2 regions of the Glutamicibacter nicotianae genome follow, and region 1 is predicted to be linked to the other one. Evidence: predicted binding sites of a transcription regulator. Region 1 holds the regulator's gene; the other holds the start of a gene.
The links. Region 1 encodes LexA, which represses DNA repair genes until DNA is damaged. Its sites were predicted from a motif close to TCGAACANNTGTTCGA; they were not measured.

Region 1 (9,224 bases):
ACTTCGCCGATGGTGATCGCGGTGTCCTCAACGGTGTGGTGGACATCGATGTGGGTATCGCCGGTAGCACGCACGGTGAGATCGATGAGCGAATGCTTGGAGAGCGCAGTCAGCATGTGGTCATAGAACGGCACCGAGGTGCTGATCTCCGAGACGCCGGTTCCATCGAGATCCAATTCAACGAATACGGACGATTCGCTGGTCACGCGTTCCATGCGGGCGCGACGTGCGCCAATCAATTCGGCAGACATGTCTTCCTTCGCTTGTCTTTGATTACTTCTGCGAGCCGAGCAGTTCGGCAAGTCGTTCCAAGAAGGCTGTGGTTTCTGATTCGGTTCCGGCCGTAACACGCAAGGTCCCCGGAATTCCATTGTCGCGGATGATGATGCCGGCTTCCAACAGGCCTTCCCAAATAGCGTGGGGGTCTTCGACGCCACCGAAGAAGACGAAGTTGGAGTCGGAGACCGATGGCTTCAGGCCCAGTTCCTTCAAGCGCGCGACGATGCGGTCACGCTGGGACTTGATGTCTTCGACCTGCGCCAGCAGCAACTCGATGTTCTTCAAGGCGGCGATCGCCGTTGCCTGGGTCACGGCCGACAGGTGGTACGGCAGCCGCACCAAGCGGATGGCATCGGTGACCTCTGGCGCGGCGGCCAGGTAGCCGACGCGTGCGCCGGCCAGGCCGAATGCCTTGGACATGGTGCGCGAGACGATCAATCGCTGGCGGCCTTCAAGCAGGCTCAGTGCGGACTTGGTGCTGGCCAAGGAGAATTCGGCGTACGCCTCGTCAACGATCACCATGCCGTTGTGCTCGCTCATGGCTTCGTACACGGCCGTGATGACATCAAGGCCAAGGGCGGTGCCGGTGGGGTTGTTCGGCGAGCACAGGAACACGATATTCGGCTTGTGCTCGCGGACCTGCGCGGCTGCAGATTCGGCGGACAAGGTGAAATCCTCGGCGCGTTCACCGGCGATATAGGTGGTATCAGTACCACTGGCCAACAGCGGGTACATGGAGTAGGTGGGGCCGAAGCTCATCACGGTACGGCCTGGTCCACCGAAGGCTTGCAGGATCTGCTGCAGGATTTCATTCGAACCGTTAGCGGCCCAGATGTTCTCCTTGGTGAGCGAGTGGCCGAGGTAATCGGCAAGAAGTTCACGAAGCTCGGTGAATTCGCGGTCAGGATAGCGATTCAGAGTTGTCGCTGCCTTGGCCACTTCCTGGGCAATGGCGTCTACGACTACCGGTGGCAACGGATGGGTGTTCTCGTTGACGTTCAACTGGATCGGCACGTCAATTTGCGGTGCGCCGTAAGGGGATAGCCCGCGGAGATTCTCACGCAAGGGCAGCTGACTCAAAAGTTCACTGCGGTCATTCACGCATCAAGTCTACGTGCGCAGCGAGCCCGCCAGTGAATCCGCTACGGCTGCAGGTAACAAACACTGGACAGCAGGGGAAACTAGCCGGCAATGACCGGAATCGACAAGGTATCTCCTACCTGGATTTCGCTGCCGTCCAAGGCGTTGAGCTCCGCGATGTGGCCAACTGCGGAAGTTACGTCGTAACCGGTGGCATAGTCGCGAGCCAAACTCCATAGCGTATCCCCGGGGATCACGGTGACATCAATGGTTCCAACCCCAGCAGGATCTTCTGCCGCGGCATGCGCGTCAGAGGCGAACATGGAGAAGAAGAAAGCAGCAGCGATCGTGAGTGCGAAAACGGGCATCCCCACCAGCACAGCCCAACCGCGGCGGTTGATGCGGATTTTCAGCGGCGCTTGGGTCTGATCTGAGTCAAGTGCGACGGTAGCCATGACGTTGTCTCCTCAAGAAATTCAAGTGATGCGAATTTTTATTCGAAAGAACGGATTCGAAAACTTGTTCGAACCTCGTATATCTGTTCTAACAGAGATTCGCGGAACTTGTCCAGAAGTTTTCGAACAAATCTTTGAAAGAAGCTCGCTTATCTACTAAGATTTCGAAGTAGACGAGCAATGAAAACATCTCACCATCTAGCTCCGACAGTTTGGACACGCAAACTTTCGAATGATTGCTAGGGAAGGCAAAATCTCATGTCAGCATCACAACGCACTCCCCGATCGAATGCACGTTCGCTGACGATTCGCCAAAAGAAGATCCTTGAGACGATTCAGCGGTCTATCGGCAAGAACGGTTATCCGCCATCGATGCGTGAGATTGGCGACGCTGTCGGACTCAAGAGCCTTTCGAGCGTGACCCACCAGTTGAGCCAGTTGGAAAAGCTCGGCTATATCCGTCGAGACCCACGCCGTCCGCGCGCGATGGAAATCCTGCTTCCGCTGCAATTGTCCGACGATGCCGAAAAGGCCGAGGTCTCGGAGCCGGTCGAGCCGGCTGCCAGCGAAGACGCCAAGATCATTGAGCTGAGCACTTCTGCTGACACCACCATGGTTCCGCTGGTTGGCCGTATTGCTGCTGGCGGTCCGATCCTGGCAGAACAGTCCGTCGAGGATGTTTTCTCGTTGCCTCGTCAGCTCGTGGGCCACGGCGAACTGTTCATGCTCAAGGTGTCCGGCGATTCAATGGTTGACGCCGCGATTTGCGACGGCGACTGGGTAGTTGTCCGCCGACAGCAGACGGCAGACAACGGCGACATCGTCGCAGCCCTGCTGGACGAGGAAGCGACTGTCAAGACCTTCCGGCAGCGTGATGGGCATACTTGGCTGCTTCCGCAGAACTCGCGCTACGAACCGATTTTGGGTGATGCAGCAAAGATCATGGGACGCGTCGTCTCGGTCATGCGCTCGCTCTAGATTTCGTGTGGATATTGCGCTGGTGCTTGGCACCAGCGCAATTTTCGTTTAATCAGCTACTCGCCGGCCTCGAGCTCGATCTGGGCGGCCGCGGCGAAGATCATCCAGCGCTGGACTGCCGCCGAGAGCCGGCGCGGTTCTTGGTCGATCAGATGGCCTGCAGTTGCCGTGACCAGTTTCCTGGCCTGCTCCCTGCTTGGTGCTTCCAAGCGGTGATCTTTCGCGGCGAGGGCCAGATACCGGCACAGGATTCCGGCAAAAAGGTTCCCGTCTCCCCCGCGGTTGAACGCGAGTACTCCGGCAGCGGAAGACAGCGAGTGCGTGGTCGCATCGATCAGCACTTGGGCGTGAGCCAGATCGGCCGGCTCGCCAAGCTCAAGCAACGCGCCTAGCACCGTGCCCTGGTTGTAGGTATAGATCGCTGGCTCCACCGTGTGCCCCTGGCTGGCCAACCGCAGCCCGTCCAAGTACAGCCCACGCTCGGTGCTGAACAGGTTCTTCTCCAGCCATTGGAGAACCTGCCGTGCGGTGTCCTTCTGTCCGGTTCGGCCGAAGAACAGTGCCGCCGGCGCATTGGCCGGCGTATTCTTGAAATCCCGTTTTTTCGACCAGTACAGGCCGCCGCCCAGCACCTCGTCCATGCCAGCATGAAGCTGTTTTCCCAGCACCCTGCCTGCCGTCTGGGCAGCGTGGTTTCCTTCTCCCGTCACTGCCAGAGCGAATTGCTCCAGTCGGCCGCTAGCCAAGGCAAGCCACGCCATATCGTCGAAGAAGTAGTTGGGCAGCATCCCGAAGTTGCGAATTCGAATGCCATGCAACAGATGATTGGCCCTGGCCAACTCGGCTCGCGCCGATTCCGCGTCGCCTGCCGCCAAGAAGGAGTGGCCGTCATCGATGATGGCATCCAGGTAATGCGCCTGCCACCAATAGTTCCACTCCGACAACGGGTGCGCGCAGCCATTGAGATCGCTGAGCATGCTTCCGTCGCGCAACCGGTGCGCCCTGCTGTAGCTTTGCCCAATCCAGGTTCCGGGCAGCCGCAAGAGGCGACGCCCGAAACGCTGATGGGTGTCGATGGCGGCTTGGTGTGCCAATTCTTGCATGGACTCCATGGTGCCTTTCGATTCACGCGGCATCAGTTCTTGTCACAGACCTTAGTGCATCGCCGAGCGTCCTGCAGATAGGGCATAAAGAACTTGAGCTGCCCTCAGTCCAAGGACAGCTCAAGTTCATGCTCCATGATTCGGCTATTTACCGTCCGGGTTCAAACGCTGGAGAACTCCGGTAATGACCTTCTTGTCGACAGTCGGCCACATCGGCGGCAGGGTTGCTTTCAAGAAGCTGCCGTACCGTGCAGTGGCCATGCGCGAATCGAGGATCGCCACCACGCCCTTGTCCCCGATCGAACGGATCAGGCGTCCAGCGCCCTGGGCCAGGCGAATCGCCGCATGGGTGGCGGCCACCTGCATGAAGCCGTTGCCGCCATGCTTGGCCACGTCTTCGGAACGGGCTTTGGAGATCGGATCGTCCGGGCGCGGGAACGGGATCTTGTCGATGATGACCAGTCGGCAGGAATCTCCTGGCACGTCAACGCCCTGCCACAGGGTCATGGTTCCGAACAGGCAGGTGTCACGTTCGCTGCTGAACTGCTCGACCAGCGACTTCATGCTGCCCTCGCCCTGGCACAGGATGTCCACGTCCAGGCGTTCGCGCAAGATGCTTGCCGCTTCTTCGGCGGAGCGCTTCGAAGTGAACAGAGCCAGTGCACCGCCGCCGGAGGCCTTGATGAGATCCTCGATCTCATCCAGCGTCTCCGCAGCCAGTTGGCGGCCCGGCTTGGGCAGATGCTTGGCTACGTACAGGATGCCCTGCTTCGGGTAGTCGAAGGGACTGCCGACGTCCACGCCAGTCCAGGACGGAGCCCCGGCGCCCATCAAGCCCAGCGAGCCTGCGACCGAATCGAACTGCGAACCGATAGCCAAGGTAGCGCTGGTCAAGACGACCGTGCGCCCATCGAACAGCCCTTCGCGCAGCTTGCCGGCAACGGACAACGGGGCAACGTTCAACGTGGCTGGCTGGGTCTCGTCAGCTTCGACGTATCCCCGGCCTTCGACAAACTCCCGCGGACGGGTGGTGTACAGCACCTCGCGGCGTTCTTCTGATTCGAGCATGCGAATCGCATCGTCCATCACCGACTGCAGCTGGGAGCGGGCGGTCTGTCGCCCGCCGTCAGCCGGTGCATTGGCTTCCGGCTTGGACAGCGCCAACGCCAGCCGGGCCTGTTCCACGATGTCGTTCAGGGCGATGCCCATGTCTTCGCGCAGGCCATGTTCCAGCAGCCCCGTGGGCACGCCGGTCAACGACTTTTCCAGGCGGTTCGCCGCCTTGACCATCTCGTCCACGTTCACTCCGCAATGGCGCTTGGCGCCGCCAGCCGCGGTGAGCACCATGCGTGCGGAGAGCGCCCCGGAAACCGAACTGGTCACGCGGTCCTGCAGTTCGTGGGCCTCATCGATGATCGCGACTTCGAAGTCCGGGAGGACAGAAAGCCCCTCGAAGGCCGATACCGCCAGTAGGGCGTGGTTTGTAATGACCACGTCCGCTTCCGCGGCACGGGCACGAGCCATCTCCGAGAAGCATTCATCCGCCATCGGGCACTTCTGCGACCCCAAGCACTCCATGGCCGAAACCGAGACCTGCTTCCACGCCTTGTCGCTGACCCCGGGCACCAGCTCATCGCGGTCACCGGTCTCGGTCTCTTCAGCCCATTCGCGCAGCTTCATGACCTCGCTGGCCAACGGCGAATAAGTGGTGCCGGCAGGTGCTGCCGGCTCATCCATCGAGAAAAGCGTGCCTTCGTCATCCGGGTACCCGCCGCCGAGCTTGTACTGGCACAGGTAGTTCGAGCGTCCCTTGAGCAGGGCCACATCCATCGGGCGCGAGAGCTTGCCCTTGAGCGATTCGAGCAACCGCGGCACGTCACGGCCGACAATCTGCGATTGCAGCGCCAAGGTCGCGGTGGAGACGATCACCGGCTTGGCGCTGGTCTGCGCGTGGGCCAATGCCGGAATCAGGTAGCCCATCGACTTGCCGGTGCCGGTGCCTGCCTGCACCAGCAAGTGCTTTTCATCTTCCAGCGCACTGACCACATGCTTGACCATTTCCTGCTGGCCGGTGCGCATGGCTCCGCCCATGGAAGTGACCGCGGCCTCCAGCAGCCCCAGGGCCTGCTCTTGCTTATCCATGAAGGTTGAAGGTCTCCAACTCTGCAGCTAGGGAATCGCGCACCTTGACGATCATCCGGGTGCCCTCCTCCAGGTGTTCGCTTTCCAAGATCTCTGATTCGCTCTGGTGCAGCTTGGCGATCAAATCCCCGCGGTTGTAGGGAATGAGCACCTCAAGCTGGATGCCGGGGCGTGGAATCGACGAGCTGATCTTTTCCAGCAGCTCTTGGATGCCCTCACCGGTGTGCGCGGAGACGACCACGGTATTGGATTCCCGGTTGCGGATGCGTTCGACGACGAACGGGTCGGCCACATCGGCCTTGTTAACCACGATGATCTCTGGAATGTTCAACGCGTCGACTTCGCCGAGCACGGTGCGCACCGCCTGGATCTGCCCTTCGGGATCAGGGTGGGACCCGTCAACGACGTGCAGGATGAGATCCGAATCGGCGATTTCCTCCAGGGTGGAACGGAAGGCTTCCACCAGCTGGGTCGGGAGGTTGGATACGAAGCCAACGGTATCGGCCAGCGTGTAGGTCAGCCCGTCCTCGGTCGCCGACTGGCGGACGGTTGGATCCAGGGTAGCGAACAGCGCGTTCTCCACCAGCACCCCGGCGTTGGTCAAGCGGTTGAGCAGCGAGGATTTGCCGGCGTTGGTGTAGCCGGCAATGGCCACGGCCGGAACCTCATTGCGCTTGCGATTGGCGCGCTTGGCTTCGCGGGCAGGCTTCATGGCCTTGATCTCGCGGCGCAGCTTCGCCATGCGGTCGCGAATGCGGCGGCGGTCCATCTCGATCTTGGTTTCACCCGGTCCACGCGAGCCGATGCCGCCACCGGCGGCACCTACGCGGCCACCGGCCTGGCGGGACATCGATTCGCCCCAACCGCGAAGACGCGGCAGCAGGTATTCGAGCTGGGCCAATTCAACCTGGGCCTTGCCCTCGCGCGATTGGGCATGCTGCGCAAAGATGTCCAGGATCAGGTTGGTGCGGTCGATAACCTTGACCTTGACGATATCTTCCAGGGCACGGCGCTGCGATGGCGCCAGCTCTGCATCGACAATCACGGTATCGGCACCCGTTGACGCAACGATTCCGCGCAGCTCTTCGGCCTTGCCCGAGCCGAGGAAGGTCGAAGGGTCCGGCTTGCTGCGGCGCTGCACCAGGCCATCGAGGACTTCGGAACCTGCGGTCTCCGCCAAGGCGGCGAGCTCGCGCAGGGAGTTCTCGGCGTCGACGACGGTACCATCGCTCCAGATGCCCGCCAGCACGACGCGTTCCAGGCGCAGCTGGCGGTATTCAACCTCGGTGACGTCTTCCAGTTCCGTGGACAGGCCTGCGACGCGACGCAGCGCGCGGCGATCCTCCAGATCTTCCTGGTCCCCGTCGAAATTGCTGAGGCCTGAGGAAAAACGGTTCAGTGCAGTAGCCTGGCCAGCGAAAATGGAATTCTCTTCTTCGCCGAAGTGCTGAACCTGCGGGCTCTGCGCATCATCGGCTGCGAGAATTCGATCGATGGCGGCCTGGATCTGGGCATCATCCATCGATGCCGAATCGTGCTCGTGTGACTCGGAGTTAGTCATGGTCTCCTTAGAAGTACTTCGCTTTCCAGAATAGTGCGGGTGGACCCCACTTTGCGACGTGGCGCGTTCAGTTTCGGTTGGTTCATCAAACATTCGTGGTCCTTTGCAAGGAGTAAAGGTCTATGGGCAAACAGGTGAATGCATGGTTACCGGTAAGCAAAGGCGTGTGCGGGGTTCTGGAAAGAAGAACTGCCAGGTAATGGGAAATGACTTTGCCGTCTGCTAATTCATGCAAATGGGCGCGCAAGAACTGCGCGGCCAGCTCGTGGAACCGCGGGTAACCAAGAGGGCTACGTATTAGACGAAAATGAAAGTCATAGGGAAAACTCTATCAGTGATATCTGCTCACGCCCATATCGCCTTGCTCACGTTGCCGACGCTGATCTTTGGGGTATCCGTACTGGGCGATAAGCTTTGCCTATGACCTCGGATCACTACTTCACCGCCAGCCCGGCCTCGGCAGATGAACGGCGCACCATCGAAGTCGAGCTCAACGGCTCGTTGCGCAAGGTGCAGACGGCCTCGGGAATCTTCTCCCCCGCCGGTCTGGACAAGGGAACGGCGGTGCTGCTGCAGTACGTGCCAACCCCTCGCGGACGCATTCTGGATATCGGGTGCGGCTGGGGGCCCATCACCCTGGCCGCCGCCGAGCAGTCCCCGCAGTCCGAGGTCTACGGCGTGGATGTCAATGAGCGTTCCATCGACCTGGCCCGCTTGAATGCCGCGGCGCTCGGCTTGTCCAACGTGGTTGTCGGCACCCCTGAGTCCGTGGATCCGAGCCTGCAATTCGACACCATCTGGTCGAACCCGCCCATTCGCATCGGCAAGGATGCCCTGCATGAACTGCTGATGTTGTGGTTGCCGCGGTTGGCCCCGGGTGGCGAGGCATGGATGGTGGTGCAGAAGAACCTGGGCAGCGATTCGCTGCAGAAGTGGCTGGTTGAGCAGCTTCCCTCGGATTGGAAGATCACCCGTGAAGCGACCGCCAAGGCCTTCCGCGTGCTGAAGGTAGCGCGTCCGGCCTGATTGCAAAAAGCAAAATCGCAGAATGGCTCGCCGAGCCATTCTGCGATTTTTGCCGTGGAGCCGATCAGGTCTACTCCGAACCGATGATCCCGCGGGCAACCAGGTCTGCCGGGCCGCTGAGGATCGTATCTTCGCCGCCCTCTGCATTGCCACGGAATTCAACGCCGACGACACCGCCGGGCACCTTGACAGCCCACTGGTTGATCAGCGCGGTGCTGCGGGCCCAATAGCGCACTGCTGCCGCGGCCGCACACGCACCGGTACCGCATGAGAGCGTCTCGCCGACTCCGCGTTCATGGACGCGCATCTGGACCTGGGCAACCCCGTCCTCTTCGATCAGCGGCTCGGAAGGAACCACGAATTCCACGTTGGTGCCGTTGGCAGGGACCGGAGATACCTCGGGGGCTTCGAACAGGTCCAGTTCTTCAAGCATCTGGACGTCTGGCAAGGCAACTACGGTGTGCGGGTTGCCCATGGTGATGCTCAAGGCTGGCAGCGCCTGCTCCCAGCCTCTGGGCTTGACCATGGAGTCCACCGATTTTTCGGCGGCTTCCTGCTCGAAGATCAATCCCCAGGGGCCGAGGTTCACCGCGTAGCCAT
Region 2 (9,224 bases), 830 kb from region 1:
GACGTTGATGCGCAGGATGATCGGCCCGGATTCGCTGAACAGCTCATTGACTGCACGCGCCAGGTCGTGCACCGACATGGTAGTGGAGTCCAGGATGATTTCGGCGGCTTCGCGCAATTGGTCGGTGATTCCACGTTCGCGCTTGATGCCGTCGACGATGCGGCCGTCGTTCTGCAGCGGGTGCGGCCGGCGTCCCTGCTCGAAGCGGCGAATCAGCACCTCGTCGCTGGCATCCAGGTAGACCAGCCGGAATTTCACTCCGCTGGCCGTCAGGTTCGCCAACGCGTCGCGGATCTCCGGGAACATTTCCTTGGAGCGCACGTCCATCACGACAGCCATCTTCGGAATGGAACCCTGCGAGCGGCTCATCATCTCGGTCAGGGGTCCGAGCATGGCCGGTGGAAGGTTCTCCACCACGTACCAGCCCTGGTCTTCCAGAGCATGCGCGACGGTGGTGCGACCGGCACCTGACATGCCTGTCACGATCACGAGTTCGGACTCAGGGGGTTTTACTGCTTCATACTCAGCGGTCATATCACAAGGCTAGTCGACAATTTCGCCGGTAGTCATATTCACACCGGTTAATGAAGCGTCTTCTAGGGACTCTTTGATGGAAGTAGCAAGTTTTTCACCGACGCCGGGCACTTCCATCAGTTCGGCGACGCTTGCGGCCCGGATCTTCTTCATCGACCCGAAGTGCTTGCGCAGGGCGGCCTGCTTGGCCTTGCCCAGGCCCGGGATGGCATCCAGATCGGAAGCGATCATCGATTTGGCCCGCTTGGCCCGATGGAAGGTGATCGCGAAACGGTGGGCCTCGTCACGAAGCCGCTGGACCAGATACAGCGAGGCGGAAGCTCGCGGCAGGATCACCGGGAACGGATCATCCGGCAGCCACAGTTCCTCCAGGCGCTTGGCCAGGCCGACGACGGGAATATCATCGATTCCCAGATCGTCCATGGCCTTTTGCGCGGCGGCCACCTGCGGCGGGCCGCCATCGACGACCACCAGGGAAGGCGGGTAGGAGAATTTCTTCTTTTCCTGCTCGCCGGTGGCTTCATCCACTTCCCCGGTGGCGAAGCTCGTCGGGTCGACCTTTTCCTTCAGGTAGCGGCTGAAGCGGCGGTAGATCACGTCGTACATGCTGGCGGTATCGTCGCGTGCGGCGTCCCCGGTGATGGAGAACTTGCGGTACTCGCTCTTCTTCGGAAGACCGTCCTCGAAGACCACCATGGAAGCGACCACGTTAGTTCCCTGGGTATGCGACGCGTCATAGCATTCGATGCGCAGCAGCGCCTGCTCTGCTCCCAGGGCATCCTGCAGTTCCTGCATGGCCAGCGATCGCGTGGTGATATCGCCTGCGCGCTTCGATTTGTGCAGACGCAGCGCTTGTTCCGCGTTCTCCACAACGGTGGTTGCCAACGCCGCTTTATCGCCTCGCTGGGCGACGCGCAGGGAGACCTTGGATCCGCGCAGCTCGGTAAGCCAGGTGGTGACATCCTCGATGTCTTCAGGCAGTGCCGGAACCAGGATTTCCTTGGGAATCCGGTCTGCGTGATCGGCGTAAATCTGGGTGAGCAGCTGCTCGACGAATTCTGCGTCGGTGGTATCTGCGACCTTTTCAACGACCCAGCCGCGCTGCGAGCGGATGCGGCCGTCGCGGACATGGAAGACCTGCACGGCGGCTTCCAGCTCATCGCCATGGATGCCGAAGATGTCGGCTTCGGTCCGGTCGTCAAGGACCACTGCGTTGCGTTCGAAGACCCGGTTCAAGGCAGCGATGTCATCGCGATAGCGGGCGGCCTTCTCGTATTCGAGCTCCGCGACGGCTTCCTGCATCTTCACGGTCAGCGCCTTGGTGAACTTGGTCGCCTCGCCGCCCATGAAGGTGCAGAGGTCATCGGCCAGTTGGCGATGGTCTTCCTCGCTGATCCGTCCGACGCAGGGAGCTGAGCACTTGTCGATGTAGCCCAAGAGGCACGGACGGCCCGAGGCTTCGGCACGCTTGAACACGCCGGGTGCGCAGCTGCGCACGGGAAAGACCCGCAGCAGCGTATCGAGGGTTTCGCGGATGGCCTTGGCCGGATAGAACGGGCCGAAATATTTCACGCCCTTGCGCTTGTCACCGCGCATCACCAGGGCGCGCGGGTACTTCTCATTGAGCGTGACAGCCAGGTACGGGTAGGTCTTGTCGTCGCGGAAAACGATATTGAACCGGGGGTTGTATTCCTTGATCCAGGAATACTCCAGCTGCAGCGCTTCCAGCTCGGACCCCACCACGGTCCATTCCACAGACCCGGCGGTGAAGACCATCGCCCGGGTTTTGGGCGTGAGCCGATCTGGGTTGGCGAAGTATGAGGTCAAGCGGTTGCGCAGGACCTTGGCTTTGCCGACGTAGATGACCCGGCCGTGTTCGTCGCGGAAACGGTACACGCCCGGTTTCGTGGGGATGTCCGAGGTCTTCGGACGGTAGCTTGCCGGATCAGCCATGGCCTATTTCGCGTCCGGCGGCAGCTGGTTGTAGGAATCGACGCGTTCCTGGCCGGACAGTTCGGCGATCGCATCCACTATCCGGTCTGTGGCCTGGCGGCGCTGCGGCAACGGGTGCTTGCGTCCCAGCTGGTCGAAGTACAGCGGCTCGCCATAGTGGATCTGGAATTTGGCGGGCTTGAAGCCCTTGGAGCCAGCAGGCTGCAACTTCTCCGTGCCGATCAGCCCGACCGGGACCACTGGCACACCGGTGGTCAGCGCCAGCCAGCCCACGCCGGTGCGTCCCCGGTAAAGCTTGCCGTCGCGCGAACGGGTGCCTTCCGGGTAGATTCCGATGCCTGAGCCGCCCTCGATGATTTCCACCAGCGAGTCGAGCGCCGCCACGGAGGCCGCCTGCTCGCCACGCTGCACCGGGATGGATCCCACGGATTCGAAGAAGGTTTTCATCATCTTGCCCTTCAGGCCAGGAGTGGTGAAGTATTCAGCCTTCGCGAAGAACGCCACGTCGCGCGGGGTCAGCGCCTGGATGATCAGGGAGTCGAAAAAAGACAGGTGGTTGGAGGCGACAATGAAGCCGCCTTCTTTCGGGACGTTCTCCAGCCCGGTCACTTCCGCACGGCAGACGCCGTGGATGATGCCCCGAATCGACGAACGGGTCATGGTGTAGATGCTCATCTACTTTGCACCTTCCTGCATGAAGTCTTCGTCGAAGTTAATGGTGTTTGCCCGTTCCGCGCCGAGCAGCAGCACGGCCAGATCCCGGGCGGTCACGGCTATGGCGTCCGCCTGCTGCAGTTCATCGCCCTGGGCAAAGCCCCAGGCGACACCGATGGATGCCACCGAATTCTCGCGGGCGGCATCCCAATCGTAGTGACGGTCCCCCACCACGACGCTGCGCTCCGGGTCCAGCTGGCCGTGTTCCAAAGCCTTGGCGACGATGTGCGTCTTGCTCGAACCCATGCTCCCGTGTTCATCCGCATTGCCGTGAATCGCGTCGAGATGCTCATCCAGCCCTTTTCGGGCGATGAGCTGGCGCGCGATGTTGATCGGCTTGGCCGTGGTCACCGCGACGTGGATCCCGGCCGATCGCAATGCGTCCAAAAGCGGCACCATGCCCGGGTAGATCACCGATTCGGCCATGCCCGTATCCGCATACCGGGCGCGGTAGGCGGCAATGATGGAGCCGATGTTATCGTCGGTGACCCCGTCGAGCGTACGCAAGCCGATTTGCAGGGGCGGGCCCACCAGCGCCTCGACCCGGGCTTCGCCCGGATCGGCCAAACCATGGGAGGTCACCGCGTGGCGGATACCCGAAGTGATGGCACCGGCAGGGTCCACGAGGGTCCCATCCAGATCAAAGAGCACACTTGTTACCGACATATTCACCTAGCCATCTTCCCATGAAGCGGACGCGGGTTAGCAATCCATAACTGAAATTGCATATGTCGAACATTCTCTGCGAGGCATTACAGGATCTCGGCGAGGAACTTTCCGGTGTGCGAATCGGCCACCTTGGCCACCTTCTCCGGGGTGCCAGTGGCCAAAATCGTGCCACCGCCCGAACCGCCTTCCGGACCCAAGTCGATCACCCAGTCCGCCGACTTGATCACATCCAGGTTGTGCTCGATGGTCAGCACGGTATTGCCCTTGTCGACCAGCCCCTGCAGCACCTTGAGCAGCTTGCGGATATCTTCGAAGTGCAGGCCGGTGGTCGGCTCATCCAGGACGTAGATCGAGCGGCCATTGGACCGCTTCTGCAGCTCGGCAGCGAGCTTCACGCGCTGGGCTTCGCCGCCCGAGAGCGTGGTGGCCGGCTGCCCCAGGCGCACATAGCCCAGGCCCACGTCCACGAGCGTGCGCAGGTGGCGGGCGATCGGGGTGAATGCGCTGAAGAATTCGGCGCCTTCGGCAATCGGCATGTCCAGCACGTCGGCAATGTTCTTGCCCTTGTACAGCACCTGCAGGGTCTCGCGGTTGTAGCGGGCACCATGGCAGACCTCGCACGGCACATACACGTCGGGAAGGAAGTTCATCTCGATCTTCAGCGTGCCGTCGCCCGAGCAGGCCTCGCAGCGCCCGCCCTTGACGTTGAAGGAGAAGCGGCCCGGCTGGTATCCGCGCAGCTTCGCCTCATTGGTCTCTGCGAACAGCTTGCGGATGTGGTCGAAAACGCCCGTGTAGGTGGCAGGGTTCGATCGCGGGGTACGGCCGATCGGCGATTGGTCCACGTGGACCACCTTGTCCAGGTGCTCCAGGCCCTGTACACGGGTGTGCCGGCCCGGCACCTGCTTGGCACCATTGAGCTTATTGGCCAGCACCTTGTAGAGGATGTCGTTGACCAGGGTGGACTTGCCCGATCCGGACACGCCGGTCACCGCGGTCAGCACGCCCAGGGGGAATTCGACCGAGATGTTCTGCAGATTGTTCTCGCTGGCTCCGACCACCTTGAGCTTGCGGTCCTTGTCGACCTTGCGGCGCTTGGCTGGGATGTCGATCTGCTTGCGGCCCGAAAGGTAGTCGCCGGTCAGCGACTTGGTGTTCTGCTTCAGGTCTTCCAGGGAACCGGAATGCACCACTTCGCCACCGTGCTCGCCGGCGCCCGGGCCGATGTCCACGATCCAGTCGGCTTCGGCGATGGTGTCCTCGTCGTGCTCCACCACGATCAGCGTGTTGCCCAGCGAACGCAGGTGCAGCAGGGTGTCGATCAGCCGGCGGTTGTCGCGCTGGTGCAGGCCGATGGACGGCTCGTCGAGCACGTAGAGCACGCCCACCAGGCCGGAGCCGATCTGAGTGGCCAGGCGGATGCGCTGCGCCTCGCCGCCAGACAGGGTGCCGGCGGCGCGTTCCAGGGTCAGGTATTCCAGCCCGACGTCCAGCAGGAACTTCATGCGCGCGTCGATTTCCTTGAGCACCTGCGCGGCGATTTGCGCCTCGCGTGCGCTGAGCTCGATCGAGGAGAGGAATTCCGCGGCACTGCGCAGGTCCATGGCGGAGACCTCGGCGATGGAGCGCCCGCCCACCAGGACCGAGAGCGATGCCGGGTTCAGTCGCGCGCCGCCGCAGGTAGGGCACGGGATCTGGCGCATGTACTGCTCGTAGCGGTCGCGCGCGTGGTCGGATTCGGTCTCCTGGTGCTTGCGGTGCACATAGGAGATGACGCCCTCGAAGCCGGTGGAGTACTTGCGTTCGCGGCCGAAGCGGTTCTTGTACTGCACGACCACCTTGTGGTCCTTGCCGTTGAGGATCGCTTCGCGGGCGGCGGCCGGCAGGTCCTGCCAGCGGGTGTCCATGGTGAAGCCGAGCTCATTGCCCAGGCCCTCGATCAGCCGGTTCCAGTATTCGGTGGTGGCCTTGCCCAGCGACCATGGGGCGATCGCGCCCTCGGCCAGGGTGACCTCGGTGTCCGGTACGATCAGGTGCTCGTCGACTTCCAGCTTGGTGCCGATGCCGGAGCAGGCCGAGCAGGCACCGAACGGGTTATTGAAGGAGAATGTGCGCGGTTCGATCTCATCGATGGCCAGCGGGTGCTCATTGGGGCAGGCCAGGTTCTCGGAGAACGCGCGCACGCGCTTGGGGTCATCCGCGTCCAGGTCGACGAAGTCGGCCAGCACGCGGCCTTCGGCAATGCCCAGGGCGGTTTCGATGGAGTCGGTCAGGCGCTGGCGGGCGTCTTCCTTGATGGCCAGGCGGTCCACCACCACCTCGATGGTGTGCTTGACCTGCTTGGCCAGCTTTGGCGGATCGTTCAGCTGGATGGTTTCACCGTCCACCCGGGCACGGGCGAAGCCCTTGGAGGAAAGCTCGGCGAACAGGTCGACGAATTCGCCCTTGCGCGAGCGCACCACCGGGGCGAGGATCTGGAAACGGGTCTTCTCCGGAAGCTCCATCAGCTGGTCGACGATCTGCTGCGGCGTCTGCTTGGAGATCGGTTCGTGGCAGATCGGGCAATGCGCACGGCCCACACGCGCCCAGAGCAGGCGCATGTAGTCGTACACTTCGGTAATCGTGCCCACGGTGGAGCGCGGGTTGCGGCTGGTCGACTTCTGGTCGATGGACACCGCTGGCGACAGGCCCTCGATGAAATCCACATCCGGCTTGTCCACCTGGCCGAGGAACATGCGGGCGTAGGCTGAGAGCGATTCGACGTAGCGGCGCTGGCCTTCGGCGAAGATGGTGTCGAAGGCCAGGGAGGACTTGCCCGAACCGGACAGGCCAGTGAAGACGATCATCGCGTCACGCGGCAGATCAATGTCCACGTTCTTCAGGTTGTGCTCGCGGGCCCCCTTGACGACCAGGCGAGTCAGATCTGTTCTTTTGCTCTCTGCAGTAATAGCCACGAAGCAATACTAATCGAAAACTGCTTCGAATACATGTACGAATGGATGCAACTCACAGTTAAATCAGGAAACCGCTGATCCGGCGCTCGGAGAGCGCGCCAGGCCACCGCCCAAACAAGTCCAAGCGCTGGACTGCCAACAAGGTACTGCCCGCGAATGACTGCTGGGCTGTTCGCTCGCGGACAGTCCGCCGCCTCCATTCGGCACCCCAAGCACAGCGCCGTGGACTCTACTTATCGACGGATTCCGGGGCTGGATCGGTGGCAGACGGCATGGTGTAAGCGGTCAAGCCCTTTTCGCCTTCCAGGACCACGGTGGCGCCTTCCTGGTAGCCGGCCCGCTGGAATTCGGCGAACAACGGCAATTGATCGCTCTTTTTGCGAGTGTCGCGGTCGCAGGACTGGACTGTCGTTGCCGGCAACAGGTTCGCGGTGTCCTTGTCATTGCCCGAGCGTTGCACGTCGACACCTTCAAGTTCCATGGTGCACAACACGGTCTGCCCCAACCCTTGCTCGATGCCGACGGCTTTCCCGCTGTCGATGTCGACGACCTGCGCGCCTTCGGCTAGCGGCAAGACCACTGACTTGTCACCGGCCAGGAATTGCTGCTGCAAGCGCAGTTTCTTCACCAGTTCATTGTCGGCCATATCCGGCATGGGGAAGCTCCACTTTTTCTTGCCGCTGTGGACATCGATGCCGACGAAATTTCCCTCGAAGTTCTTGATGCCGCCGAGCTTGGCAGTGCCATCATCTTGGGCATTGACCTCGGCAGTACCGGAATTGATCTGGCAGGTCACCAGGGTGCTATCGGTGTGAACGCCGTACAGATCGAGGATGCCCAAGCAGGAGTAATCCGCGCCGGGCAACGACCAACGGCCATCGCCGGTCTGCGGGTCAAGCCCCACCAGCATGGAATCCGTTGCCATATCCCACTCGAAATCCCCCCCCGCCGAGTTCAAACTGGTAGAAGGTGCGATTGCCGGAGCCCACCAATGTACTTTGTTCCCCGTCGAAGGTCTCCCAAGCCCAGCCTCCGCCCGTGGAGTAGTGCTCATCGTAGATTTCTTCGTAGTCCTTGCTCCACGCCAGAGCTCCCTCATGGGCATAGCTCAGGACCGATCTGCCGGATTCCTGGTTGCTGGAGATGGAAAGCCCTTCACCGAGGTAGTAGTCCCCGAGATTTTTCTTCGGATCAGGCATTTCGCTGGCCTTCTTTGCCTTCTTCCAGCTATTCGAATGCCAGTCGTAGTAGTAGTCGGCAATGTTCCCTCCGGTGTCGGGGCTGGCCGCGATCGTGCACCAGCTGTTGTCGCATTCAGTGGGGCGATCGATGTTGTAGAGGGATCCCGGATCCTTGGATACCCGCTGCCCGGTTTTCAGGTCGAGCACCGCGGGCCGCACCTTATCCTTCTCCACCAGCTGCAGCAGTGACACGTATTTCTTGCCATTGTTTTCCACCACGCTGACCTCGAAGGCAATGCCGGATGGCGTGTTGCCGACTCCGGACTTCTCCTTCCAGATTTCTACTCCGGTGGCCAGGTCCCGGGCTACGAGATAGGGAGTCTTGCCGTCCAGCGTGTAGGCGAGCACGATACTCTCAGCCTCGTCGACGTGGGCTTCGGAGAGCAGTTTGTCCTTGCTCGTCCATGCGGCCTGCACTTGTTCCTGCCCCAGATCCCGCACGGGCTGTTCGGTCTCAGTGGCGGAGCATGCGGCTAGCGTGCCCAAGAGCAAGGTGGCCCCGAGGGCGGCAGCCAGCTGTCGGTGGCGGTTCGTGGTGCGCAATGCTTTCATGGGCGGACTCCCAATTGTCTTGTTCTCATTCTCAGGTGCTGACGCGTGATGTGCGTTGTGTTGCGTGCAGTCGACCAGAATCGCTGCTGGGATGCGGTCGATGCGGACGTGTTATTGGGGCAGCGAGCTGAAAGCTGCCCTGAGGTACTTCACAGCGGTGTCCTCATCCACCGACCATTGCTGCGAGATCCGCGCCAGGTCTGCGGCGGCATCGCTGACTTCCTGCTCGGCCCGGTCCTCGGCGGCCTGGATGACCGTGCCGTGGCGTCCGCGGGTGACGACCGCGCCCTGGAGTTCGAGCTCCTTGTACGCCTTGGCCACGGTATTGACCGCCAAACCTAGGGTGCCGGCGAGCGCGCGCACCGAGGGAAGCTTGGTGCCCGGAGCAAGCTTGCCCTCGGCCACTGCCGTCAGGATTTGCTCGCGGACTTGCTGGTACGGGGCCACCGTGGACTCCGTGTCCACGCGCAGGAAGGGCAACTCGGTCATACGATGTTCCGTTTCGTCGTGTGCTTCATGTCTCTCGAGCCTATCGTGTGGCGGACCGGTTTCACCGTAGTCTGGAGGAATGAATGAACTACAGCTAGATGACTTCAGTGTTCGCTGG

Region 2: the regulator LexA is predicted to act here: its motif matches at 6,850-6,865, upstream of uvrA (excinuclease ABC subunit UvrA).

The regions. Positions count from the first base shown of each region.
Region 1 covers NZ_JAFBCH010000001.1:1,411,598-1,420,821, reverse strand. The annotation lists gene hisB (imidazoleglycerol-phosphate dehydratase HisB) at 1-251, opposite strand, end outside; gene JOE62_RS06915 (histidinol-phosphate transaminase) at 274-1,380, opposite strand; gene JOE62_RS06910 (LysM peptidoglycan-binding domain-containing protein) at 1,461-1,814, opposite strand; gene lexA (transcriptional repressor LexA) at 2,073-2,792, shown strand; gene JOE62_RS06900 (glycoside hydrolase family 76 protein) at 2,849-3,895, opposite strand; gene JOE62_RS06895 (ATP-dependent DNA helicase) at 4,040-6,037, opposite strand; gene hflX (GTPase HflX) at 6,030-7,598, opposite strand; gene JOE62_RS06885 (class I SAM-dependent methyltransferase) at 8,019-8,624, shown strand; gene dapF (diaminopimelate epimerase) at 8,695-9,224, opposite strand, start outside.
Region 2 covers NZ_JAFBCH010000001.1:2,243,248-2,252,471, forward strand. The annotation lists gene rapZ (RNase adapter RapZ) at 1-534, opposite strand, end outside; gene uvrC (excinuclease ABC subunit UvrC) at 544-2,487, opposite strand; gene JOE62_RS10725 (lysophospholipid acyltransferase family protein) at 2,491-3,162, opposite strand; gene JOE62_RS10730 (HAD hydrolase-like protein) at 3,163-3,867, opposite strand; gene uvrA (excinuclease ABC subunit UvrA) at 3,954-6,824, opposite strand; gene JOE62_RS10740 (hypothetical protein) at 7,054-7,749, opposite strand; gene JOE62_RS10745 (hypothetical protein) at 7,718-8,617, opposite strand; gene JOE62_RS10750 (GntR family transcriptional regulator) at 8,729-9,106, opposite strand; gene JOE62_RS10755 (MBL fold metallo-hydrolase) at 9,186-9,224, shown strand, end outside.